Regions from separate parts of the Streptomyces sp. NPDC029139 genome, predicted to be linked through region 1. Evidence: riboswitches for the same ligand, from Rfam matches in the RefSeq annotation. Region 1 holds a riboswitch; the other holds the start of a gene.
What was found. Region 1 has a riboswitch for glycine ahead of gcvP (aminomethyl-transferring glycine dehydrogenase). Riboswitches for the same ligand answer to the same signal wherever they lie in the genome.

Region 1 (7,169 bases):
GCACATGCCCCACACCCTCCGCGCACGCCCCGCGGCCGACCGGGCCGCGGGGCGCCGTGCTGCCCGAACGCCGAGGTCGAACACCCTGACCCGGACGGACTAGCCCACCAGGGCTACTGCGAACCACCCGAAGAGACCGCCCAGTTGAGCTGAACCGCCCGCGCGGGTGATACGTCTTCATGCAGTAGGAAGAGCTGCCGTGAAATACCTGCGGATCGACGTCCGTAGGGGAACACTGGACCAACCGAACCGACAACGGGGGGCGGCCATGAGCACCGCATCGAGCCGCAGGACGACAGACACCACGACGCAGCGAAAGAACCCACCCATGTGCCAGCACCAGCCAGCCTGTCCCACCGCCGACTCCGCCGACCGGGAGGCGGCCCGACTGATGGCGCACCACCCGGAGCAGGGGTGGAGCCTGCTGTGCAACGGGGTCCTGCTCTTCGAGGACACCGGTGAACTGCTGCCGGACGGACAGATCATCGCCCCGCACCGCCCGCTGACGGCGGGCCGGGTGACGACCGCCGCCTGACCGCGGGCGGCACATGACAAGGGCCGGCCCGGAGGAATCCTCCGAACCGGCCCTGAAACATGCCCGTCGCCGAGGGCACTCAGCTCATGCTCAGTTGTCGTACTCGTCCAGCGGCGGGCAGGAGCAGACCAGGTTGCGGTCACCGAACGCGCCGTCGATCCGACGGACCGGCGGCCAGTACTTGTCCGCGGCCGACACACCGGCCGGGAAGACCGCCTCGTCACGGCTGTACGCGTGGTTCCACTCGCCGCCCAGCGCGGCCGCGGTGTGCGGGGCGTTGCGCAGCGGGTTGTCCTCGGCGGGCCACTGGCCCGACGCGACCTTCTCGATCTCGCCGCGGATGGCGATCATCGTGTCGCAGAAGCGGTCGAGCTCGGTCAGGTCCTCGGACTCGGTCGGCTCGATCATCAGCGTGCCGGCCACCGGGAACGACATCGTCGGCGCGTGGAAGCCGTAGTCGATCAGCCGCTTGGCGATGTCGTCGACGCTGACGCCGGTCGCCTTGGAGAGCGGGCGCAGGTCGACGATGCACTCGTGGGCGACCAGACCGGCCGGACCGGTGTAGAGCACCGGGTAGTGCGGTTCCAGGCGCTTGGCGATGTAGTTCGCCGCGAGGACGGCCACCTGCGTGGCGCGCTTGAGGCCCTCGCCACCCATGAGACGCACGTACGACCAGGAGATCGGCAGGATGCCGGCCGAGCCCCAGGGGGCGGCCGAGATCGGGCCGACGCCCGTCTCCGGGCCCGCGGTGGGCTGGAGCGGGTGGTTCGGCAGGTAGGGGGCGAGGTGGGCGCGGACGCCGACCGGACCGACACCGGGACCGCCACCGCCGTGCGGGATGCAGAAGGTCTTGTGCAGGTTGAGGTGCGAGACGTCGCCGCCGAACTTGCCCGGCTTGGCGAGACCCACCAGCGCGTTGAGGTTGGCGCCGTCGACGTACACCTGGCCGCCGGCCTCGTGCACCTCGGCGCAGATGTCGGCGACGTGCTCCTCGAACACACCGTGCGTGGACGGGTAGGTGATCATCAGCACGGACAGCTCGTCGCGGTACTGCTCGATCTTGGCGCGCAGGTCCGCGACGTCGACCTCGCCGTCGTCGGCGGTCTTGACGACGACGACCTTCATACCGGCCATCACCGCGGAGGCGGCGTTGGTGCCGTGCGCGGAGGACGGGATGAGGCAGACGGTGCGCTGCAGGTCGCCGTTGGCACGGTGGTAGGCGCGGACGGCCAGCAGACCGGCCAGCTCGCCCTGCGAACCGGCGTTGGGCTGGATCGACACCTTGTCGTAGCCGGTGACCTCGGCGAGGCGCTCCTCCAGCTCGGTGATGAGCGTCAGGTAGCCCTGCGCCTGGTCGACCGGGGCGAAGGGGTGGATCTGGCCGAACTCCGGCCAGGTCACCGGCTCCATCTCGGTGGTCGCGTTCAGCTTCATGGTGCAGGAGCCGAGCGGGATCATGCCCCGGTCGAGCGCGTAGTCGCGGTCGGCGAGCTTGCGCAGGTAGCGCAGCATCGACGTCTCGGAGCGGTGCGCGTGGAAGACCGGGTGGGTGAGGTACGCGTCCGAGCGCAGCAGCCCGGCGGGCAGCGCGTCCTCGGTGGCGGCGTCCAGCGCCTCGATGTCGGCGTCGACACCGAAGGCGCTCCACACGGCGGCGACCTGGGCGCGGCCGGTGGTCTCGTCGCAGGAGACCGACACGTGGTCGGCGTCGACGAGGTACAGGTTGACGCCGGCCTCGCGGGCGGCGGCGACGGCCGCGGCGGCCTTGCCGGGCACACGGACGGTGAGGGTGTCGAAGTAGGAACCGTGCACCACCTCGACGCCACCGGCCGTGAGGCCCGCGGCGAGGACGGTGGCGTAGCGGTGGACGCGCTGGGCGATCTGCTTCAGACCGTCCGGGCCGTGGTAGACGGCGTACATGCCGGCCATGACGGCGAGCAGCACCTGCGCGGTGCAGATGTTGCTGGTGGCCTTCTCGCGACGGATGTGCTGCTCGCGCGTCTGCAGGGCCAGGCGGTACGCCCTGTTGCCGTCGGCGTCGACGGAGACGCCGACGAGGCGGCCGGGCAGGGAGCGGGCGTGCTTGTCCTGGACGGCCATGTAGCCGGCGTGCGGGCCGCCGAAGCCCATCGGGACACCGAAGCGCTGGGTGGTGCCGACGGCGATGTCCGCACCGAGCTCGCCGGGCGAGGTGAGCAGGGTCAGCGCGAGCAGGTCGGCGGCCACGGTGACGATCGCGCCGAGCTCGTGGGCGGCGTCGACGAGCGGCTTGATGTCGCGGACGGCGCCGGAGGCACCCGGGTACTGGACGAGCACGCCGAAGACGCCGCGCTCGGCGATCTCGGCGGGGATGCCCTCGGACAGGTCCGCGACGACGACCTCGACACCGGTCGGCTCGGCACGGGTCTCGATGACGGCGATGGTCTGCGGCAGGGCGTCGGCGTCGACGAGGAAGACGCCGTTCTTGACCTTGCCGACGCGCCGGGACAGCGCCATGGCCTCGGCGGCCGCGGTGCTCTCGTCGAGCAGCGAGGCGCCGGAGGTGGGCAGACCGGTGAGGTCGGCGACCATGGTCTGGAAGTTGAGCAGCGCCTCGAGACGGCCCTGGGAGATCTCCGGCTGGTACGGCGTGTAGGCCGTGTACCAGGCGGGGTTCTCCATCACGTTCCGCAGGATGACCGGCGGGGTGAAGGTGCCGTAGTAGCCGAGGCCGATCATGGGAGCGAGGACCTGGTTGCGGTCGGCGAGCGCGCGCAGCTCGGCGAGGACCTCGGCCTCGGTACGGGCGGCGGGCAGGGCCAGCGCCTCGGCGTTCTTGATCACGTCCGGCACGGCGGCGGCCGTGAGCTCGTCGAGGGAGCCGTAGCCGACCTGCGCGAGCATCTTGGCCCGTGCTTCGGCGTCGGGCCCGATGTGCCGCTGCTCGAACGGGATGCCCTGTTCGAGTTCGGAGAGCGGAGTGCGGTTGGCGGTCATGTACGGAGGCCTCCTGGTCGTCACGACCTGCGAGGGGCACCACGGCGCGGGTGCCCGGACGGCCTCCCCCTCTGTCATCTCAACCTGAGAGCTTCACCGGCACGCCGAAGGCACGCCGGTTTTCACCGTCGGTGAGAGCGGATGCCGTCGGACCTCCGCTCTGCTTTCCAGAGTGACCTCGTCCGTGCGGTACAGGGGCCTGAGAGATTCCGGGGAGGATTTGCTCCTTCGGCGCCTCCGAAAGGTTTCTCCGGAGGACTCTCCCGCACAGGGTCGACAGCCACAGCCAGCCTACCAGCGCGGTTCTCGGTCCCATCGCTCAAGTGGCCGACATCCCAGATGTGCACTTTCGTATTCTTTGTAGGTCTTCGTAGATGCAGTTGCGACCTGTTGGAGGGACCGTGCAGACCGACATCGATCCGCGCAGCCTGATCGGCCGCAAGGCGTACGACCGTGAGGGACACAAGATCGGGACCGTGGACGAGGTCTATCTGGACGACGCCACGGGCGTTCCCGAGTGGGCCGCGGTCCGCACGGGCCTCTTCGGCCGGGACGCGTTCGTCCCCCTGGAGCCGAGCGAGCTGGCCGACGACGGCCTTCACATCCCTTACGAGCGGTCTCTCATCAAGGACGCACCGGACTTCGGCGTGGGCCGGCATCTCTCCCCCGAGCAGGAACTCCAGCTCTACCGCCACTACAACATCGCGCTGCCCCCGCCCCCTCTGGACCGCGACTTCGGCCGCCTGGCGGGCCAGGAGGAGGGCTGACGGGCCCTCCCCGCGACGCCCCGCCGCACGGCCCCGGCCCCGTGGCGGCCGGGGCCGTCGGGGGCGGGGCTCGCGGCGTCGCCGGCGAGACCGTCCGTGCCGGGGCCCGGGCATGTGGCAAAGCCCCGCCTGGCCCGCGACACCCGGCACCCCCTAGGCGACCGCCGCCTCCCCGCCCGTACGCCCCACCAGCGGCAGCGGCTCCGCCACCTCCAGCTCGGGATCGTCCACCAGGAAGGTCCGCACCCGCCCGGGCGCCGACCCCGGCTCCTCGAAGCGCACGGTGACGCGCCCGACCCCGCTGCCCTGCACCCACCCGGCGCCGTAGACCGCGTGCCGTACGTCGTGTCCGGGCGACCAGCGCCGCTCCGCCGGTTCCTCCGGTGCGGGGACGTCCGGCTCGGGCACCTCCGCCTCCACGGCCGCGGAAGGCTCCGCCGCCTGCGCGAACAGGTCCTCCTGGGTGTAGTCCGCGAGTCCGCTCACCCCCACGCCCAGCAGCCGTACGCCGCCCGTGGTGTCCACCCCCTCCAGCAGCCGCCCGGCGGCCTCCCTTACCACCACCGGATCGTCGGTCGGCCCGCGCAGCGTCTCGGAACGCGTCAGCGTCGAGAAGTCGAACCGCCGCACCTTGAGCACGATCGTCCGTCCGGAGTGACCCGAGGCCCGCAGTCGCGTGACGCACCGCTCCGCGAGCCGCTCGACCTCGGTCCGGATCCGTACCCGGTCGTGCAGGTCCACGTCGAAGGTGTCCTCCACCGACACCGACTTCGCGTCGCGCTCGGCCACCACGGGCCGGTCGTCGTACCCCTGGGCCATCCTGTACAGGGACGCCCCGTGCGCCCGCCCGAGGAGCCGTACGAGCTCGTCCTCGCCCGCTTCCGCGAGGTCCGACACCGTCGTCATCCCGGCGCGCCGCAGATGCTCCCCAGTGGCCGGCCCCACGCCCGGCAGGATCCGCACCGACTTCGGCCCCAGCAGCTCCCGCTCGGTCCCCGGCTCTATCAGCACCAGACCGTCCGGCTTGGCCTCCTCCGAGGCGATCTTCGCCAGCATCTTCGACCCGGCGAGCCCCACCGACCCCGTCAGCCCCGTGGTGGCGAGAATGTCCCTGCGCAGCCGCTCACCGGCCTCGCGGGCGCCGGCGCTGTCGTCGGCCACACCCCCGGCCTCCAGGTCCACGAAGGCCTCGTCCAGGCTCAGCGGCTCCACCAGCGGCGACAAGCGCCCCAGCAGCTCCATGACGTGCTCACTGATCGCCCGGTAGAAGGCGAAGCGCGGCACGAGATAGGCGGCGTTGGGCGCCAGGCGACGGGCCTGCCCCATCGGCATCGCGGAGTGGACCCCGAAGCGGCGCGCCTCGTACGAGGCGGTGGCGACGACCCCTCGCGGGCCCAGCCCCCCGACGACCACCGGCTTTCCGCGCAGACTCGGCTTCGCCGCCTGCTCGGCGGCGGCGAAGAAGGCATCCATGTCCAGATGGAGGATCGTCGGCGCGGCTCTCACATGTCCGATGCTGCCCTACACCACTGACAATCGGCCCGCACTCACGTACGGACGCGCCAGGGACCGCTCCACACCGCTCCGGCCGCCGGGGTGCCGCCGGTCCGCGGTCAGACCGCCCGGTCGCGCCGTCGCCGCGCGAGCTCGTCGCCCGGGTTGTGGCCGATCAGCGTCTCACCGGTGTCGACGCGCTCCCCGTGCAGCTGCGAGAGCGCCGCCTCCACGTCGCGCCAGACCACACCGACCGCGATCCCGAAGACACCCTGCCCGCCCTGCAGCAGATCCACGACCTCGTCGGGCGAAGAGCACTCGTACACCGTGGCCCCGTCGCTCATCAGCGTCATCCGCTCCAGGTCCCGGAAGCCACGGGCCCGCAGATGCTGGACGGCCGCCCGGATGTTCTGCAGCGCCACTCCTGTGTCCAGGAAACGCTTGACGATCTTGAGGACGACGACATCGCGAAAGCTGTACAGCCGCTGCGTCCCGGATCCGTACGCGGGCCGTACGCTCGGCTCGACGAGCCCCGTACGCGCCCAGTAGTCCAGTTGGCGGTAGGTGATCCCGGCCGCCGCGCACGCCGTCGGACCGCGGTATCCCACCACGTCCGTACCGGATGCTCCGTCCGCGTCCACATCCGCGTCCGTACCGAAGTCGCCCACACTGCCGTGAAGCGGATACGGACCGCTCTCCCCGGGCGCCCGCCCGGGGGAGCCCCCTGCCGTACCGTCGCCGCTGCTCATCACGCCGACCCTCCGTCCTTGACCTGCCCACACGAAGGTAGGCAGTCACTCGGGGTGCGTCAACGATCGCCACACTCGGCACGCCGAGTGATAATCACCCTGAGAGTGGTTTCCCGTGACTCTCTTCGGGGAAAGGCTACTCGAATGCCCTGACGGCACCCGGCGCGGACGGCCTCACTGGCTGCTGGAACCGAAGTCCTCCGGGGAGATCTGGTCGAGGAACTCGCGGAACTTCTCCACCTCGTCCTCCTGCTCGTCCGGAATCGCGATACCGGCGTCGTCGAGCACACCGTCACTGCCGAAGATCGGCGTCCCGGTGCGCAGGGCCAGCGCTATCGCGTCGGACGGCCGGGCGCTCACCTCGACGCCGCTGGCGAAGACCAGCTCCGCGTAGAAGACACCTTCACGGAGATCCGTGATGCGGACCTCGGTGAGCTCCTGGCCCACGGCTTCAAGGACGTCCTTGAAGAGGTCGTGCGTCAGCGGCCTGGCAGGGGCCATGCCCTGCTGGGCGAAGGCGATCGCGGTCGCCTCACCCGGTCCGATCCAGATGGGGAGGTACCGATCGCCTCCCACTTCACGCAGGAGCACGATCGGCTGGTTGGAGGGCATTTCCACCCGGACACCCACAACGTCGAGCTCGTTCAC
Region 2 (7,169 bases), on a different contig from region 1:
CAGGTGCTGCTGGGACGTACGGAGTGCCGCGAAGAGCATCTGAAGTGCGTGTGAAGAGCTGGTGGTCGCGGGCCGTCCGGCTCTCGGTTGGGGGGAGTCTTCATCGGGCTCACGATCACCCGCCAGACCTGCCGGAGATGTGATGCGCAACCGTGATGTGGCCCGAAGCCTTCCGTTATCCGGACCGGCAGCTCTGCTGAGCGAAGCAACACCACCCCTTCGGCACGGAACGGACATCACGGCCAACAGGGCCTTCCGGGCTGCTTTTTGGGTGGATTCGCCGAGGACGACGAAGGCCGCACCGAGTGTTCTCGGTGCGGCCTTTTCGGACAGTCGTCTCGCGATACGGACGCGAGGTCAGGTCTCGCGGAGGTCTCAGCGGTAGACCGGGACGTGCGCGTCGCGGTCGTAGAACGGCCGGGCGTTGGCCCGCAGCCACATCGCCACCGGGTCGTACTCGTCGGACATCGCGACCGTGGAGACGGGCAGCCCGTCGGGGACCGCGGAGACGGACTGACGCATCATCGCCCGCACCGCCTCGACCGAGGCGGCGGAGGTGTCGTACAGGTCGAGCCCGATGGCGAGGTACGGGGATCCCAGCGCGGGTTGCACCCAGGCGCGGCGCAACGCCCGTACGGCCGGGGTGCGGTGGGCGTTCTGGGTCAGGAGCGCGTAGAACTGCGGGATCTCCAGGGCGGGTTCGGACAGCCGCAGGGGCCCGGCGGGCATCCGGTCGAGACCGGTGGCGATCCGCCGGAGATCGGCCCAGGGGATGCCGACGCCGCCGCCCGGGTCGTGCGGGTTCAGCCAGATGCCCCAGCGGTCGGGGTAGAGCGTGCGGGCGATGTCGCCGCCGGTGACCACCTCGTGGGCGCGGTTCCAGCCGGAGGCGGCGAGCTCCTGGGCGGAGGTGACGCAGGGGGCGTACCCGAAGCCGTCGACCTCCATGTTCCCGTACTGGGCGTCCGGCGAGCCGGGGGCGCCCTGCCAGAGCAGCATCCACACCGTGCCGTCGGCGAGGGCGTGCAGCAGCTGTTCGTACGCGTCGTAGCGTCCGGGTGCCACCTGCCGCAGCATGTGCTCGATCTGTCCGGCCGCAGCGGTGCCTGACGCGCTCACCCTTGGTCCCGCCCCTCTTCCGTCCACCGATCACGCTTCATGACGCGGAGCCCCGCTGGTAGAAGGGGCGCACCTGCTCCAGCATCCAGTCGCCGACCGGGTCCTGCGCGACATCCAGCAGGATGAGATTGACCGGCCAGGCCACCTCGACCCGGCCCAGTGCGCGGCCGAGCGCGTCGAGCGGCGCGTTGCGGTCGACGCCGTCCCAGGTGGCGAGCTGGACACCGACGAAGAGCGCGGGTTCCGTGCCCTCGACACTGGCCAGGGCGCGGCGCGCGCTGACGACGACTCCGGTGGCCTCGAACTCGGCGGACGCGGCGGCGAGGAAATCGACGGGGTCGTCCTGCCAGTCGGGCTCGAACAGCCGGACCCGGCCGCCGGTCGCGGGGCCGTCCAGCGGGGTGCGGCCGACCCGGCACAGCTCGGCGACGGCCGGCGGGGGCAGGGGGGCGCCGACCGTGCCGCCGGGGTTCACGGCGATGCCGAGCTGCGGCGGCAGACCGCGGGCGAAGTCGCGGGCCGGGGCGACGGTGAAGGACATGTGGGAGCCGACGCAGGCCAGGAACTGCTGCTCGGAGCTGAAGACCGGGACGTAGGGCAGTCCGTCGATCTCCATCGTGGGCAGGTCCAGGTCGCGGCTCTCGGGGCTGCCGCCGTTGGGGAGGGGCACCCAGACGGGGCTCCGTCCGAGCACCTCGACGAGCCGGCCTCCGGCGGCGGGGTTGCCGAGCGAGGCTGCCAGCACCTCTTCGAGCTCATTGCCCGGCCATGTGACGTCCACGGTTCTCGGTTCCCCTTCTCGCGCGCCCTGGTCGCATCCTGCACGCCCTGGTCACGGCGCCCTCGGGGCAGAACCCTAACGCCGCCCCGGTGCCGTCGTGGCCAAAAGCGTACGGAGTATGCCGGTCCGCATCAGCGTCCGGCGGCGGCCGGACGCCTCCCGGCGTCACTCCGCACGGTGACGCGTCACTCCGCGTCACGGAATCCGATGGTGCGCAGGGCGCCTGCCGCGTCCCGGTCCAGAAGGGTCGCCGAGGCGCAGCCGCGCGGCAGGCGGCCGGACTCGACGGCGCGCAGCAGCCGGCCGACCGCCCGGCGGTGCCGGGCGAAGGCGTAGCCCGACACGCCGCGGCCGCGCTCGCGCTGACCCTCGCGGGCGGCGGCCGGGGTGACGTCGAGCAGGATGAGGTGCAGGGAGCTGCCCCGGCGGCGGGCCTCCCGGGCGAGCCAGTTGCGCACCCAGGACTGGGTGCCGCAGTCGTGGACGACCACGCTCCGGCCGGCGCGCAGCGCGCGGCGCAGCCCCGCGTAGTGCGCGACGCGGGCCAGCGGACGGTAGACGGCGTACGGCAGGAAGCGGGGGAGACGCGCTTCCCACCGCTCGCGGGCGTCCTGCGAATCGATGCCCAGGCCCTCGGCCGCGCGCCGCATGAGCGTCGACTTGCCGCTGCCGGGCAGCCCGGAGACGACGACGAGGTCACCGGTGGCGAAGGAGAGCACGCGGGGGCCCCGGCCGCCGCGCTCGCGCAGATCACGCAGGAGGGGGGTGGCGGAGCGGCGTCTCCTGGTCCTGGCCCGGGCACGCTGGGCCGCTATGCCCGTGCCCGTGGCGTAGGCGCCGGTGTGCTGGAACGTCATCGCTTCTCCCCCAGTCGGGTTCCGAGGACCCCTTGCCCATGAAGTGTAAAGAAGCGGTAATAAGGCACAAGCGATTTGCCGATCAGACCCGCCATGCAATGATGTGCGCGCCAAGCGCACACAACCTCATACCGGCCGCTCGAATCCGCGCGGGAGAGTCCCGGAACCACCACGGTGGGCCCCGGGCGCCGAAGGAGCAAGACCCTCCCTTGAATCTCTCAGGCCCCGTACCGCGTGGATGAGGCAGATCTGAAAAGTGAACCGTCCCGGCGTGCCCGGCGCGGCTCCACCCAAGGTGCAAGCCGAGGATGCCCTCGGTGAACCTCTCAGGTTCCATGACAGATGGGGAGGATCGTCCTCGTCCGTCATGATTTTTTGCCCTGGGACCCGGGAGCCACACCCATGAGCACTGCCCCCCGTCTGACTGCCCTCGATGCGCTGCATCGCTCCCTGGGCGCGACCATGACCGACTTCGCCGGCTGGGACATGCCGCTGCGCTACGGCAGCGAGCGCGACGAGCACAACGCCGTCCGCACCAAGGCGGGCCTCTTCGACCTCTCCCACATGGGCGAGATCACGGTCACCGGTGCCCAGGCCGTCGAGCTCCTCGACTTCGCGCTGGTCGGCAACATCTCCACGGTGGGCCTCGGCCGCGCGCGCTACACGATGATCTGCCAGGAGGACGGCGGCATCCTCGACGACCTGATCGTGTACCGGCTCGGCGAGACCGAGTACATGGTCGTCGCCAACGCCTCCAACGCGCAGACCGTCCTCGACGCGCTGAGCGAGCGCGCGGCCGGCTTCGACGCCGAGGTGCGCGACGACCGTGACGCGTACGCCCTGATCGCCGTCCAGGGCCCGGAGTCCCCCGGCATCCTGAAGTCGCTCACCGACGCCGATCTGGACGGGCTCAAGTACTACGCCGGCCTGCCCGGCACAGTCGCCGGGGTCCCGGCGCTGATCGCCCGTACCGGCTACACCGGCGAGGACGGCTTCGAGCTGTTCCTGAAGCCCGAGCACGCCGAGGGCGTCTGGACGGCGCTGACCGAGGCGGGCGCGCCGGTCGGCTTGATCCCGTGCGGCCTGTCGTGCCGTGACACGCTCCGCCTGGAGGCGGGCATGCCGCTGTACGGGCACGAGCTGACGACCTCCCTCACCCCCTTCGACGCGGGCCTCGGCCGGGTCGTGAAGTTCGAGAAGACGACGAACGACGGCGACTTCGTGGGCCGCAAGGCCCTGGAGGCCGCCGCCGAGCGCGCCGCCTCCAACCCGCCGCGCAAGCTCGTCGGCCTGATCGCCGAGGGCCGCCGGGTCCCGCGCGCCGGCATGGCGGTCGTCGCGGACGGCCGGGTCATCGGCGAGGTCACCTCCGGCGCCCCGTCCCCGACCCTCGGAAAGCCGATCGCCATGGCGTACGTGGACGCGGCGCACGCCGAGCCCGGCGCGCAGGGTGTAGGTGTGGACATCCGTGGCACGCATGAGCCGTACGAGGTCGTGGCGCTGCCCTTCTACAAGCGCCAGAAGTGACGCGTCTCACGGCTTCTCACCCCTCGTCTCATCTCTCGTCTCATCTCGTAAGACCCGCGTACACCAGCACTCCCCCGATCCAGGAGAATCACGCCATGAGCAACCCCCAGCAGCTTCGCTACAGCAAGGAGCACGAGTGGCTGTCGGACGTCGTCGACGGCGTCGCGACGGTCGGCATCACCGAGCACGCGGCGAACGCCCTCGGCGACGTCGTGTTCGTGCAGCTCCCGGAGGTCGGTGACACGGTGACCGCGGGCGAGTCCTGTGGCGAGCTGGAGTCCACCAAGTCCGTCAGCGACCTGTACGCGCCGGTGACCGGCGAGGTCGTCGAGGCCAACCAGGACGTCGTGGACGACCCCTCCCTGGTGAACACCGCACCGTTCGAGGGTGGCTGGCTGTTCAAGGTGCGCCTCGAGGGCGAGCCGGAGGACCTGCTCACCGCCGACGAGTACACCGCATTCACCGCCGGCTAACCGAGACCCCCTAGGGATCGATTCATGTCGCTTCTGAACACCCCTCTCCATGAGCTGGACCCCGACGTCGCCGCCGCTGTCGACGCCGAGCTCCACCGCCAGCAGTCCACCCTCGAGATGATCGCCTCGGAGAACTTCGCTCCGGTCGCGGTCATGGAGGCCCAGGGCTCGGTCCTCACCAACAAGTACGCCGAGGGCTACCCGGGCCGCCGCTACTACGGCGGCTGCGAGCACGTCGACGTGGCCGAGCAGATCGCCATCGACCGGATCAAGGACCTGTTCGGCGCCGAGTACGCCAACGTCCAGCCGCACTCCGGCGCCTCGGCGAACCAGGCCGCGCTCTTCGCGATCGCCCAGCCCGGCGACACGATCCTCGGTCTGGACCTGGCCCACGGCGGCCACCTGACCCACGGCATGCGCCTGAACTTCTCGGGCAAGCAGTTCAACGTGGTCGCGTACCACGTCGACGACGCCGGTCTGGTCGACATGGCCGAGGTGGAGCGCCTCGCCAAGGAGCACCGCCCCAAGGTGATCATCGCGGGCTGGTCCGCCTACCCGCGTCAGCTGGACTTCGCCGAGTTCCGCCGGATCGCCGACGAGGTCGAGGCGTACCTGTGGGTCGACATGGCCCACTTCGCCGGGCTCGTCGCGGCCGGTCTGCACCCGAACCCGGTCGAGTACGCGGACGTGGTGACCTCCACCACGCACAAGACCCTCGGCGGCCCGCGCGGCGGCATCATCCTCGCCAAGAAGGAGTTCGCGAAGAAGCTGAACTCCTCGGTCTTCCCCGGTTTCCAGGGCGGCCCGCTGGAGCACGTGATCGCGGCCAAGGCCGTCTCGTTCAAGATCGCGGCCTCGGAGGAGTTCAAGGAGCGCCAGCAGCGCACCCTGGACGGCGCCCGCATCCTGGCCGAGCGCCTGGTCCAGGACGACGTCACCGCGCACGGTGTCTCGGTCCTGTCCGGCGGCACGGACGTGCACCTGGTCCTCGTCGACCTGCGCAACAGCGAGCTCGACGGCCGGCAGGCCGAGGACCGTCTCCACGAGGTCGGCATCACGGTCAACCGGAACGCGATCCCGAACGACCCGCGTCCGCCGATGGTCACCTCGGGTCTGCGCATCGGCACGCCGGCGCTCGCGACCCGCGGTTTCACCACCGAGGACTTCGCCGAGGTCGCCGACATCATCGCGGAGACCCTGAAGCCCGGCTTCGACGCCGAGTCGCTGGCGGCCCGGGTGACCGCTCTCGCCGAGAAGCACCCGCTGTACCCCGGCCTGAAGTAATTTCGTACGCTTTAGTTCCAGTTTCGTTCGTACGAAGCTCCGGGGCACCGCGCACACTGGACAGTGAGCGCGGTGCCCCACCCCGTGTTCCAGCGCTTTTCTGCTCCACCCCGGCAGACAACGGCGTCTACCACCCCCACAAGGAGTCTCCCGTGGCCATCTCGGTCTTCGACCTGTTCTCGATCGGTATCGGTCCGTCGAGCTCCCACACGGTGGGCCCCATGCGGGCGGCCCGGATGTTCGCCCGCCGGCTGAAGAACGAGGGCCTGCTGGCCCACACCGCCGCGATACGGGCCGAGCTGTACGGCTCGCTCGGCGCGACGGGGCACGGCCACGGCACCCCGAAGGCCGTTCTCCTCGGCCTGGAGGGCAACTCTCCGCGCACGGTCGACGTCGAGTCGGCGGACGAGGAGTTCGAGCGGATCAAGGCGAGCGGCCGGATCAACCTGGTCGGCGCGCACGAGATCCCCTTCGACTTCGACGAGGACCTGATCCTGCACCGCCGCAAGGCGCTCCCGTACCACGCGAACGGCATGACGATCTTCGCGTACGACGCCGAGGGCGCCCTCGTCCTGGAGAAGACGTACTACTCGGTGGGCGGCGGCTTCGTCGTCGACGAGGACGCCGTCCAGGGCGAGAACCCGATCGTGCCGGACGACACGGTCCTGAAGTACCCCTTCCGCACGGGTGACGAGCTGCTGCGCCTGGCGAAGGAGACCGGCCTGTCGATCTCCGCGATGATGCTGGAGAACGAGAAGGCCTGGCGCACCGAGGAGGAGATCCGCGAGGGGCTCCTGGAGATCTGGCGCGTCATGCAGGCGTGCGTCGCGCGCGGCATGTCCCGCGAGGGCATCCTGCCGGGCGGCCTGAAGGTCCGCCGTCGCGCCGCGAACACCGCGCGCAAGCTGCGCTCCGAGGGCGACCCGCAGGCGCTCGCGATGGAGTGGATCACCCTCTACGCGATGGCCGTGAACGAGGAGAACGCGGCGGGCGGCCGTGTGGTCACCGCCCCCACGAACGGCGCGGCGGGCATCATCCCGGCGGTGCTGCACTACTACATGAACTTCGTGCCGGGAGCGGACGAGGACGGCGTGGTGCGCTTCCTGCTGGCGGCGGGCGCGGTCGGCA

Region 2: linked by a shared signal. The riboswitch ahead of gcvT (glycine cleavage system aminomethyltransferase GcvT) and the one ahead of gcvP (aminomethyl-transferring glycine dehydrogenase) in region 1 are both predicted to bind glycine.

Annotation. Positions count from the first base shown of each region.
Region 1 covers NZ_JBVHWN010000024.1:7,459-14,627, reverse strand. The annotation lists gene ACZ4VW_RS31570 (DUF5999 family protein) at 329-535, shown strand; gene gcvP (aminomethyl-transferring glycine dehydrogenase) at 626-3,511, opposite strand; glycine riboswitch at 3,689-3,787, opposite strand; gene ACZ4VW_RS31560 (PRC-barrel domain-containing protein) at 3,913-4,278, shown strand; gene ACZ4VW_RS31555 (DNA polymerase IV) at 4,432-5,784, opposite strand; gene ACZ4VW_RS31550 (MerR family transcriptional regulator) at 5,892-6,521, opposite strand; gene ACZ4VW_RS31545 (bifunctional nuclease family protein) at 6,696-7,169, opposite strand.
Region 2 covers NZ_JBVHWN010000001.1:31,044-38,212, forward strand. The annotation lists gene ACZ4VW_RS00140 (enhanced serine sensitivity protein SseB C-terminal domain-containing protein) at 376-1,119, opposite strand; gene ACZ4VW_RS00145 (enhanced serine sensitivity protein SseB) at 1,157-1,900, opposite strand; gene ACZ4VW_RS00150 (AAA family ATPase) at 2,086-2,757, opposite strand; glycine riboswitch at 2,898-3,000, shown strand; gene gcvT (glycine cleavage system aminomethyltransferase GcvT) at 3,160-4,284, shown strand; gene gcvH (glycine cleavage system protein GcvH) at 4,380-4,757, shown strand; gene ACZ4VW_RS00165 (serine hydroxymethyltransferase) at 4,782-6,041, shown strand; gene ACZ4VW_RS00170 (L-serine ammonia-lyase) at 6,194-7,169, shown strand, end outside.